Regions from separate parts of the Actinosynnema sp. CA-299493 genome, predicted to be linked through region 3. Evidence: riboswitches for the same ligand, from Rfam matches in the RefSeq annotation. Region 3 holds a riboswitch; each other region holds the start of a gene.

Region 1 (3,951 bases), 260 kb from region 3:
TGTCGGTCTCGCAACCCCCGCCGGTCTCGTCCGCCTCGCCTGTAGCCGCCTGACCGCCGCGTGTGCCTCCTGCACCGGCTTCTGCCTGCTTGCCCACGCCGGTCCACGGCTCGCCGCCCTGGCCCGCATCCCGGCCTCTGCCTGTCTCACCGCCCTTGCCTGGTCTCGCCGGCCCACTGGGTCTCGCCGATCCGCCGGACTCGCGGACCCCTCCGAGTCTGGCTGGCCCCGCTGGTCTCGCGGACCCCGCCTGGTCTCGCCGGCCCCCGCCGGATTCGGAGACCCGGCCTGATCTCGCGCGGCCTGCCGGATTTGCGGACCTCGCCTGGTTTCGCTGACCCGGCTGGGCTCGCGGATGCAGTGCCCCGGACCGTGCCAGTTCCGTCGGCTCGCGTTACCCGCGCCGCTGAACCCTGCTTGCCCCTGCTTGTCCGCGCTTGCCCGTGCTTTCGCAGAGGTCCCCGCCCAGGGGATCCCTGTTTTCGACCCTGCCACGTGGCACCGACGAATTCCGGGCGGCGGTCGCTGCCTGTGGACAACTGGGTGGGTGGGGTGGCTCCCTCGGCGGTGCGAGTGCCGGGGCTGTGAACAAGCGGGTCGGGTGCTTGACAAAACCGGTCGGTTTCGGCGACGTCGGTGGAGGGTCGGAGCGTCGGTCCCGTGCCGTGAACGGTGGTCCGAAGGCGTGTGCGGTGCGTTGTGGATGAAGGCCGCATGACACCTCTGGGCGTCACGCACCTGGGTTACACAACGTCAATGTTGATCCGCTAAACGATCACTAAACGTCACCCGAATGGCTTACGACTGCCGACTCTCTCAACCTCAACCTCACGTCGAGGTCAGACACGTCCCGCGCGTCGCGTTGACCTGCCACCTGGGCGGTCTTACCGTCGAACTCAGGTGAATTGCCACGGTGTGATTCGGACACCGCGGCGGCTTCACGTTGGTCGCCGGTCGTCGTGACCGGACCGAGGGGAGGCAGGCGTGGTCGAGGAAGCGCCCATCCGGGCCGGATCCGGCGAACAGGGTGAGCTGTTCCCGGACTCCTCGCTGCCGGACGAACTGGTCGGGTACCGCGGCCCCGCCGCGTGCCAGATCGCGGGCATCACCTACCGCCAGCTGGACTACTGGGCGCGCACGGGGTTGGTCAACCCGACCATAAGGAGTGCCCACGGCTCCGGCAGCCAACGGCTCTACTCGTTCAAGGACATCCTGGTCCTCAAGGTAGTCAAGCGGCTGCTGGACACCGGTGTCTCGCTGCAGAACATCCGGGTCGCGGTCGACCACCTGCGTCGCCGCGGCGTGCAGGACCTGGCCCGGATCACGTTGTTCAGCGACGGCACCACCGTCTACGAGTGCACGTCGCCGGAAGAGGTGGTCGACCTGCTCCAAGGCGGCCAAGGGGTGTTCGGCATCGCGGTCTCCGGCGCGATGCGCGAGATCAGCGGCACGATCCACGACTTCCCCGCCGAGCGCGCGGACGGCGCGGAGATCGTGGAGCCCGCCAACGACGAGCTGTCCCGCCGCCGTCGGACCAGGGCCATCGGCTGACGGGAGCCCGCCGGCGGGCAGGTGGCGACCGGTGCCACGCGGTGAGATCCACGTCGCGCCGGCGGTACCGTTCACCCACCTGCCGGGTAGGATTTCGCGCGTAGTCGCTTTATCCCGTGCGGGAGAGTCCGAGCCAGTCTCGGCGCCGAAGGAGCAAATCCTCCCCGGAACCTCTCAGGCGCAAGGACCGTGCGGGTGAGACGCCTCTGGAAAGCGGGTCGGCCACCACCGACCGACCCCGCCGACGGTGCAAGCCCGACAGCCGGGTGAAGCTCTCAGGCGCCCGCCGCCGGGCAGAAGACAGAGGGGGAGGGCAACGGCAGAAGTCTGCCCGGAGCCCTGGAGGCCAGCACCGATGACGCAGGACCGCATCCCCCTCGCCGCACTCGAGCACGGCACCCCGTTCGCCGACCGGCACGTGGGCCCGCGGCCCGCCGAGCTGGCCCGCATCCTCGACGTGATCGGCGTCGGCTCGCTGGAGGAGCTGGCGCAGCACGCCGTCCCCGAGTCGATCCGCGAGCGCGACCTGGTGCTGGACCTGCCCGCGCCCGCCACCGAGACCGAGGCGCTGGCCGAACTGCGCGCCCTCGCCGCGCGCAACCGCCCGATGACGCAGATGATCGGGCTCGGCTACTACGGCACCACCACGCCGCCGGTGATCCGCCGCAACGTGCTGGAGAGCCCCGCCTGGTACACCGCGTACACGCCGTACCAGCCGGAGATCTCCCAGGGCCGCCTCGAAGCCCTGCTGAACTTCCAGACGATGGTCGCCGACCTGACCGGCCTGCCGCTGGCCAACGCGTCCATGCTGGACGAGTCCACCGCCGCCGCCGAGGCGATGACGCTGGTCCGCCGCGCGGGACGGTCGAAGTCGACCAAGTTCGTGGTGGACGCCGACACGCTGCCGCAGACGCTGGCCGTCATCGAGACGCGCGCCGAGCCGCTGGGCATCGAGATCGTGACCGCCGACCTGTCGCAGGGCATCGAGGGCCTCGGCCTCGGCGGCGACTTCTTCGGCGTGCTGCTGTCCTACCCCGGCGCGTCCGGCGTGGTGCGCGACCACGCGACGGTCGTCGAGGAGATCCACAAGGCCGGCGCGCAGGCCGTCGTCGCCGCCGACCTGCTGGCGTTGACGCTGCTGCGGCCCCCCGGCGAGATCGGCGCGGACGTCGTCATCGGCACCACGCAGAGGTTCGGCGTGCCGGTCGGGTTCGGCGGGCCGCACGCCGGCTACATGGCCGTGCGCCAGGGCTTGGAGCGGCAGCTGCCCGGACGGCTCGTCGGCGTGTCCGTGGACGCGGACGGCTCGCTCGCCTACCGCCTCGCGCTGCAGACGCGCGAGCAGCACATCCGCCGGGAGAAGGCGACCAGCAACATCTGCACCGCGCAGGTCCTGCTCGCGGTGATCGCGTCGATGTACGCGGTGTACCACGGTCCGGAAGGGCTGAAGGCCATCGCGACCCGGGCCCACCGGATGGCGACCGTGCTGGCCGCCGGTCTGCTGGAGGGTGGCGTCGAGGTCGTGCACGGCGAGTTCTTCGACACCGTGCGCGCCCGGGTGGAGGGCCGTGCCGCCGCCGTCGTCTCCGCCGCGCGCGACCTCGGCGTGAACCTATGGCAGGTGGACGACGACGTGGTGTCCATCGCGTGCGACGAGACCACCACGCGGGAGCACCTGGTCGCGGTGTGGCAGGCGTTCGGCGTGACGGTCGGCGACGTGGACGGCCTGGACGCCGACACCGCCGACGGCATCCCCGCCGACCTGCGCCGCACCAGCGACTACCTGACCCACCCGGTGTTCCACGCGCACCGCTCCGAGACCGCGTTGCTGCGCTACCTGCGCGCGCTGTCGGACAAGGACGTGGCGCTGGACCGCAGCATGATCCCGCTGGGCTCGTGCACGATGAAGCTCAACGCCACGGCCGAGATGGAGCCGGTCACGTGGCCGGAGTTCGCCGACCTGCACCCGTTCGCGCCCGCGTCGGACGCCGAGGGGCTGCTGACGATCGTCGGTGACCTGGAGCGGTGGCTGGCCGAGGTGACCGGGTACGACGCGGTGTCGTTGCAGCCCAACGCGGGCAGCCAGGGCGAGTTCGCGGGCCTGCTGGCGATCCGCGCCTACCACCTGGCCAACGGCGACTCGCACCGCGACGTGTGCCTGATCCCGTCGAGCGCGCACGGCACCAACGCCGCGTCCGCCGTGATGGCCGGGATGCGGGTCGTGGTCGTCAAGTGCGACGACCACGGCAACGTGGACGTCGAGCACCTGCGTTCGACGATCGACGCGCACCGCGACTCGCTGGCCGCGATCATGATCACCTACCCGTCGACGCACGGCGTGTACGAGGACACCGTGCGCGAGGTGTGCGGGCTGGTGCACGACGCGGGCGGCCAGGTGTA
Region 2 (3,951 bases), 720 kb from region 3:
CGGGTTCAGCCATCTCGCTCCGATCGGAGGTGGCGCGGCGGGGCGCCGCGCGAGCGGACGACCCCGCTCGGTAGCTACGGGGTTCCGACCTGTCCATCGGTCACCGGGGTGTCGTGACTTACCTGTTATCACCCAAGTTCACTCGATTGCTTGAGCGTGCACACGGCGTGTTGCCACCGCCGGGCGAAATGTGCGCCGGATAGGTGGGGCCGCTGGGCAGGGACCCCGGTTCCCGGCTAGGATTGGTCACGCGGCCCGCTCCCAGTGACCCCCAGGCTGGTTGAGCGGGCCGTCTTTCTTGCCGAAGGGCCCCGCTCACGTGCTGTGAGCGGGGCCCTTCGCGGTAGTGGGTATCAGAGGTCGACCGGCGTGTGGGTCATCCCGTGCGCCTGGGCGACCGGCAGGTTGGTCAGCAGGCCCTCGTGCGCGTTCAGGCCGAGCGCCAGCGACGCGTCCCCGCGCAGCGCCGCCTCCCAGCCCAGGTCGGCCAGCGCGACGGCGTACGGCAGCGTCACGTTGGTCAGCGCGTAGGTCGACGTGCGCGGCACGGCGCCGGGCATGTTCGCCACGCAGTAGAAGACGGTGTCGTGCACCTGGTAGGTCGGGTCGTCGTGCGTGGTCGGCCGCGAGTCGGCGAAGCAGCCGCCCTGGTCGATCGCGATGTCCACGAGGACGGAGCCGGGCCTCATGCCGGCCACCAGGTCGTTGCCGACCAGCTTCGGCGCCTTCGCGCCGGGCACCAGCACCGCGCCGATGACCAGATCGGCCTCGCGGACGGCCTCCTCGACGGCGTACCGGTTGGACGTCACGGTGCGCAGGCGGCCCTGGTAGAGGGCGTCGATGTGCCGCAGCCGGTCCACGTTGGTGTCCAGGACCTGCACGTCCGCGCCCATGCCCACGGCGATCGCCGCCGCGTTCAGGCCCGCCACGCCGCCGCCGATCACGACCACCCGCGCCGGGTGCACGCCGGGCACGCCGCCGGGCAGCACGCCGCGCCCGCCGGACGGCTTCATCAGCGAGTACGCGCCCACCTGCGGCGCGAGCCTGCCCGCCACCTCCGACATCGGCGCCAGCAGCGGCAGCGCGCCGTTCGGGGTCTGCACGGTCTCGTAGGCGACGGCGGTGGTGCCGGAGTCCAGCAACGCCCGCGTCAGCGGCCGGTCGGCGGCCAGGTGCAGGTACGTGAACAGGACCTGGCCCTTGCGCAGCCGCGGGTACTCCTCGGCGATCGGCTCCTTGACCTTGAGCACCAGGTCGCCCTCGGCCCACACGTCGTCCGCGCCGGGCAGCACCTTCGCGCCGGCGGCCAGGTACTCCTCGTCGGTGATGGCCGAACCGAGGCCCGCGCCGGTCTCGACCACCACGTCGTGACCGCGCTGGGTCAGCTCGTGCGCGCCCGCCGGGGTCAGCGCGACGCGGTACTCGTGGTTCTTGATCTCGCGGGGGACGGCGATCCGCACGGTGGGCTCCTTCGGCCGTTGTTACACCAAAGGTCCGGTAACGGGTACCCGGTGTCATCGTGCCGCGAGCACCAACGGGCCGGTGCGCGGTTGTGCGGTCCGGACAAGTCCGGTGGCGCGTTGACACCCGTCGGGCCCGGCACCTAGCGTGCGGGCCAACCAACTGAACATCGGCCGCGGCGCGCCAGGAGCGCCGGAACCCGCGCGGGAGAGACCTCGGTGAACGTGCCGGGGCGCCGAAGGAGCAAGTACCCCGCACACTCTCAGGCAGCGAGAACCGCTCGGGTGAGGCGACTCTGGAAAGCGCGCCCAACCGCGCGCACCCACGGTGCAAGCCGGAACGGATCGACGGTCAGCCGTCGCGACGACCCGGTGAAGCTCTCAGGTCCAAGGACAGAGTGGGGCTCTGGGTGGACCTTGCCGTGAGGGAGCGCTGTCGTGACTTTTCCGGACAACCTGCTGTACACGCCCGAGCACGAGTGGGTGGACTGGGCGCCGGGTACCCAGGACCCGGTGGCGGTCGGCATCACGTCGTACGCGGCGGACTCGCTGGGTGACATCGTGTTCGTGGAGCTGCCCGAGGTCGGCGCCGTGGTGACGTCCGGCGAGGTGTGCGGCGAGCTGGAGTCGACCAAGTCGGTCAGCGACCTGTACGCGCCGGTCAGCGGCGAGGTGGTGGAGGTCAACCCGACCGCTGTCAACGACCCGTCGCTGATCAACAACGACCCGTACGGCGCCGGTTGGCTGTTCAAGGTGGCCGTGACCGACGCGTCCGGGCTGCTGACCGCGGCGAAGTACGCGGAACTGACCGGGGACTGACGTCATGGCGATCAGCGTGTTCGACCTGTTCTCCGTGGGCATCGGACCGTCGAGCTCGCACACGGTGGGCCCGATGCGCGCGGCGATGATGTTCGCGGACCGGCTGCGGCCCTCGTCGGCCTCGGTCGACCGGGTGCACGTGGAGCTGTTCGGCTCGCTCGGCGCGACCGGGCACGGGCACGGCAGCCCCAAGGCGGTGCTGCTCGGACTGGAGGGCTGCCGGCCGGAGGAGGTCGACCCTGAAGAGGCCGAGCGGCGGGTGGCGGAGATCCGCGCCACCGGACGGCTGCGGCTGGCCGGCGCGCGGGAGATCGCGTTCACCGAGGACACCGACCTGGTGATGCACCGGCGCAAGTCGTTGCCGCTGCACCCCAACGGCATGAGCTTCACCGCCCACTCGGGTGACGCCGTGGTCGACTCGGCGGTGTACTACTCCGTCGGCGGCGGGTTCGTGGTGGACGACACGGCCACCGGCGCCGACCGGATCAAGGCCGACGAGACGCCGGTCGCGCACCCGTTCCGGACGGGTGACGAGCTGCTGGCGCGGTGCCGGGAGACCGGGCTGTCGATCAGCGAGGTCATGCTGGCCAACGAGCTGTCGTGGCGTGGCGAGGAGTCGGTGCGCTCGGGGCTGCTGGGGATCTGGGACGTGATGCAGCAGTGCGTCGAGCGCGGCTGCACTCGGACCGGTGTGCTGCCCGGTGGCTTGAAGGTGCGGCGGCGCGCGGCCGAGATGCGGCAGCGGATGGCCGCCGAGCACTACGCCACGGACCCGTTGCGGGTGATGGACTGGGTGACGCTGTTCGCGCTGGCGGTGAACGAGGAGAACGCCGCAGGCGGTCGCGTGGTGACCGCGCCGACCAACGGCGCGGCTGGCATCGTGCCCGCGGTGCTGCACTATTACACCCGCTTCGTGCCGGGCGCGTCCGACGACGGCGTGGTGCGGTTCCTGCTGACGGCGGGGGCGGTCGGCGTGCTGTTCAAGGAGAACGCGTCGATCTCCGGCGCCGAGGTCGGGTGCCAGGGCGAGGTCGGTTCGGCGTGCTCGATGGCGGCGGGCGGGCTGGCCGAGGTCATGGGCGGCACGCCGGAGCAGGTGGAGAACGCGGCCGAGATCGCCATGGAGCACAACCTGGGGCTGACGTGCGACCCGATCGGGGGACTGGTGCAGATCCCGTGCATCGAGCGCAACGCGCTGGCGTCGATCAAGGCGATCACGGCGGCGCGGATGGCGCTGCGCGGCGACGGCTCGCACTTCGTGTCGTTGGACAAGGTCATCAAGACCATGCGTGAGACGGGCAAGGACATGAAGAGCAAATACAAGGAGACCGCTCGCGGCGGGCTGGCCGTCAACGTCATCGAGTGCTGACCCGTGCGTGGGAGGCGGCCGACCGGTCGCCTCCCACACCGCCGGGTTACGGCAGGACCGCCTCGATCGCCTTCACGACCGCCTCGTCCTCAGGCTCGGTGCGCGGGCGGAACCTGGCCACGACCTCGCCGGACGGGGCGACGAGGAACTTCTCGAAGTTCCACTGGACGTCGCCGGCCGCGCCGTCGGTGTCCGCGAACGCCGTCAGCTCGGCGTACAGCGGGTGCCGGGACGGGCCGTTCACCTCGACCTTCTCGAACAGCGGGAACGTCACGCCGTACGTGGTGGAGCAGAAGGTGGCGA
Region 3 (3,951 bases):
ACCCGCGCGTGGCCAGCGCCGGCGTGCCGATGCGCAGGCCGGAGGTCACCATCGGCGGGCGCGGGTCGTTCGGCACCGCGTTGCGGTTGACCGTGATGCCCACCTCGTGCAGCCGGTCCTCGGCCTGCTTGCCGTCCAGTTCGGACCCCACCAGGTCCACCAGCACGAGGTGCACGTCCGTGCCGCCGGTGAGCACCTTCACACCCGCCGCCGCCGCGTCGGGCTGGGACAGCCGCTCGGCGAGGATCTTCGCGCCCTCGACCGTGCGCCGCTGGCGGTCGGCGAACTCGGGCGACGCGGCGTGCTTGAACGCCACCGCCTTGCCCGCGATCACGTGCTCCAGCGGACCGCCCTGCTGACCCGGGAACACCGCCGAGTTGATCTTCTTCGCCAGGTCGGCCTCGTTGGTCAGGATCACGCCGCCGCGCGGGCCGCCGAGCGTCTTGTGCGTGGTCGTGGTCACGACGTGCGCGTGCGGCACGGGGCTCGGGTGCAGGCCCGCCGCCACCAGGCCGGCGAAGTGCGCCATGTCGACCATGAGGTACGCGCCCACCGCGTCGGCGATCCGGCGGAACTCGGCGAAGTCCAGCTGACGCGGGTACGCCGACCAGCCGGCCACGATCAGCTTCGGCTTGTGCTCGGTCGCCAGCCGCTCCACCTCGGCCATGTCGACCCGGCCGTCGGAGTCCGACACGTGGTAGGGCACCACGTTGTAGAGCTTGCCGGAGAAGTTGATCCGCATGCCGTGGGTGAGGTGGCCGCCGTGCGCGAGGTCGAGGCCCAGGATCGTGTCGCCCGGCTGGATCAGGGCGAACATCGCGCACGCGTTGGCCTGCGCGCCCGAGTGCGGCTGCACGTTCGCGAAACCGGCGCCGAACAGCGCCTTGACCCGCTCGATCGCCAGCCGCTCGATCACGTCGACGTTCTCGCAGCCGCCGTAGTAGCGCCGGCCGGGGTAGCCCTCGGCGTACTTGTTCGTCAGCACCGACCCCTGCGCCTGGAGCACCGACACCGGCGTGAAGTTCTCCGAGGCGATCATCTCCAGCGTGCTCTGCTGCCGGTGCAGCTCGGCGGCGACGGCGTCCGCGACCTCCGGGTCGAACTCCGCGAGGGAGGTGTTGAAGTGCTCGGACATGTGTGGGGTCTCCCTTACGAGGTGCGCTTGTAGAAGGGCAGTGCGACGACTTCGACCGGCTCGTGCCTGCCGCGGACGTCCACCGAGAGCCGCGTGCCCGGCTCGGTGTTGCCGACGGTGACGTACGCCATCGCCACCGAGTAGCCCAGGGTCGGCGACAACGCGCCGCTGGTCACCTCGCCGATCCGGGCGCCGGACGCGTCCAGCACCGGGTAACCGTGCCGCGGCGCGCGGCGCGAGTCGGTCTTCAGGCCGACCAGGACCTGGTCGGCGCCCTGCTCGGCGACGGCGGCCAGCGCGTCGCGGCCGACGAAGTCGCCCGGCTTGTCCAGCTTCACCACCCGGCCGAGGTTCGCCTGGAACGGCGTGCGGTCGCGGCCGAGCTCGTTGCCGTACAGCGGCATCCCGGCCTCCAGCCGCAGCGTGTCGCGGCAGCCGAGGCCGGCGGGCTTGAGGTCGTGCGGCGCGCCCGCCGCCAGCAGGGCCTGCCAGACGTGCGCGGCGTCGTCCGGCGCGACGAACAGCTCGAAGCCGTCCTCGCCGGTGTAGCCGGTGCGGGCCAGCAGCACGGGCCTGCCCGCGACCTCGGTCGGGTACGACGCGTAGTACTTCACCGCGGCCAGGTCGGTCGGCGTGAGGCCGGCGAGGATGGCGGTGGCCTTCGGGCCCTGCACGGCGAGCAGCGCGTAGTCGGTCGAGGCGTCGGTCACCGTCGCGTCGAAGCCCTTCGCCCGCTCGACCAGGGCCTCGTGCACGACGGCGGCGTTCGAGGCGTTGGCCACGACGAGGTACTCGGCGTCACCGGTGCGGTACACGATCAGGTCGTCGATCACACCGCCGTCGGCCTCGCAGATCATCGTGTACCGGGCGCGGCCGACGCCGATCGCGGACGCGTGGCCGACCAGGGCGTGGTCCAGCGCGGCGCCCGCCTCCGGGCCGGTGAGCAGGATCTCACCCATGTGGGTCAGGTCGAACAGGCCTGCCGACGTGCGCACCGCGTGGTGCTCGGCCAGCTCGCTGTCGTAGCGCAGCGGCATCCGCCAGCCCGCGAAGTCGGTGAACATGGCCCCCAACGCCTCGTGTTCGGCGTGCAGGGGCGTGCGGCGGCTTTCCATCAGGCGGGCCCTCCCTGGGTGCGGACATGCCGATGGGCCGACCGGTCGGGTCGACGGGCGGGCACGTCCGAGAGATTCACGAGCGAAAGGATGACACGGTCCACCGGAGACTCCTCGTCGAGTGAGCCTCCCCCTCTGCCATGAGCCTGAGAGCTTCGCCGCCGGGTGAGGACGGCTTGCACCGTGGGCGAGGCGCACCGGGTGCGCCTGCTTTCCAGAGTTGCCTTCGTCGCGCGGTACCTGTGCCTGAGAGATTCCGGGGAGGAGTTGCTCCTTCGGCGCCCCGCTCGGGGACTCTCCCGCGTGACATCGACGGCCGTGTTCAGTTGGTACCGCCAGACGCTAGGGGTGCCCGGCGGGCGGGGTCAAGCCCGGTCACAGGCTCTTCTCGGCCCGGACGCTCTCGACCACCCTGCGCTCGGCGTAGAACGACACGAACGGGATCGTGCCCGCGAGCAGCACCAGCACCGTGCCCTTGATCGACCAGCGGGACTTGAGCGCGAGGTCGACGGTGAGCACCAGGTACACCGCGTAGAGGAAGCCGTGGATGGGGCCGATGACCTGCACCATGCCCGCGTTGCCGCCCGCGTACTTGGCGATCATGCCGACCACGAGCAGCAGCAGGCCGACACCGACCACGTAAGCCATGAACCGGAACCTGGTCAACGCGCCGCTCATCGCCCTACCTTCGCTCACCGCTGGTCCCGCGCGTTGAGCTCGGCGAGCATGCGGTTGTAGGCCGCGAGCTCGTCGTCCTCGTCATCCCGCACGGGCGCTCTGACGGGCTCAACGGTAACGACCGGCCGAGACGGCGCGGCCACCGGCTCCGGCGCGGCCTCGTCGGCGGCGTCCGTCGTCCCGGCGGCGGCCTCGGCCTCGCGCCGGGCGTCCAGCCTGCGGATGCGCCACACCATGAACGCGGGGAAGAGGCCGAACAGCGGCCACTGGAACACGTAACCCAGGTTCTGGAACGTGCCGCCGGCCTGGGAGAACCGGTCCCACTGCCAGTAGGCCAGGCCGCAGCACACGACCAGCGACGCCAGGCAGACGGCCGCGATGGCCAGGCGCTGAGGGGTGATGAGGCCTCGCACGCCTCAAGAGTACTTCGTGCCTCGCACGGGGCTGGGGCTCCCCGCACGGGAGCCCGCACCCTCCAAGGTAAGGGCTCCTCGACCTCAGGAGCCCGCCCCGACTCGTCGGACCTAGGCCACGCCGTCCCGGCGTTGCCTCTGCAACCTGGCCACGCACCAGGCCGCCGCACTACCCCGACGCAGGTGCTGGAGCACCGTCATCGGGCCGAGGCGACGACCGAGGTCGGCGGGCGAGAGCCCGGCCGCCCGGTAGTCGAGAGCGCGCTGGTCCAACGGGCTGATGCCCGCGTCCCACCACTGCTCCGCCTCGGACAGGTCGCCCACCAGCTGCCAGTAGCTGGCGGCGGCGGCGAGCAGGGGCTCGGGCACCTCGGGCGCCCGCTTCCGCATCGCCGCCACGTACGCCGGATCCGCGGACTCGACCTTCACCAGGCCGCGGGGACCGCCATTCGCCCGCTGCACCGGGATCCCCGGCACGGACGGCGGCGCTTCCGCGAGCCACGCGTCCTTGATCCGGTTCACCTCCTGCAGGTCGGCGTCGTCCGAGCGCTCAGCCGCCCACTGCCGCAACAGCTCGTCGACTCCGGAGTCCTCGACCATTCTGCCTCCT

The links. Region 3 has a riboswitch for glycine ahead of gcvT (glycine cleavage system aminomethyltransferase GcvT). Riboswitches for the same ligand answer to the same signal wherever they lie in the genome.
Region 1: it holds a riboswitch for glycine, as region 3 does, so the genes downstream of both, gcvP (aminomethyl-transferring glycine dehydrogenase) here and gcvT (glycine cleavage system aminomethyltransferase GcvT) in region 3, are expected to answer to the same signal.
Region 2: it holds a riboswitch for glycine, as region 3 does, so the genes downstream of both, gcvH (glycine cleavage system protein GcvH) here and gcvT (glycine cleavage system aminomethyltransferase GcvT) in region 3, are expected to answer to the same signal.

The regions. Positions count from the first base shown of each region.
Region 1 covers NZ_CP191993.1:7,407,863-7,411,813, reverse strand. Annotated here, with positions in the region: gene ACQPYE_RS31175 (MerR family transcriptional regulator) at 985-1,551, shown strand; glycine riboswitch at 1,661-1,751, shown strand; gene gcvP (aminomethyl-transferring glycine dehydrogenase) at 1,907-3,951, shown strand, end outside.
Region 2 covers NZ_CP191993.1:8,385,131-8,389,081, reverse strand. Annotated here, with positions in the region: gene ACQPYE_RS35890 (hypothetical protein) at 1-13, opposite strand, end outside; gene ald (alanine dehydrogenase) at 354-1,460, opposite strand; glycine riboswitch at 1,656-1,750, shown strand; gene gcvH (glycine cleavage system protein GcvH) at 1,899-2,279, shown strand; gene ACQPYE_RS35875 (L-serine ammonia-lyase) at 2,284-3,648, shown strand; gene ACQPYE_RS35870 (glutathione peroxidase) at 3,695-3,951, opposite strand, start outside.
Region 3 covers NZ_CP191993.1:7,663,551-7,667,501, forward strand. Annotated here, with positions in the region: gene glyA (serine hydroxymethyltransferase) at 1-1,135, opposite strand, end outside; gene gcvT (glycine cleavage system aminomethyltransferase GcvT) at 1,150-2,250, opposite strand; glycine riboswitch at 2,379-2,473, opposite strand; glycine riboswitch at 2,475-2,562, opposite strand; gene ACQPYE_RS32395 (DUF3817 domain-containing protein) at 2,626-2,928, opposite strand; gene ACQPYE_RS32400 (hypothetical protein) at 2,943-3,341, opposite strand; gene ACQPYE_RS32405 (helix-turn-helix transcriptional regulator) at 3,453-3,941, opposite strand.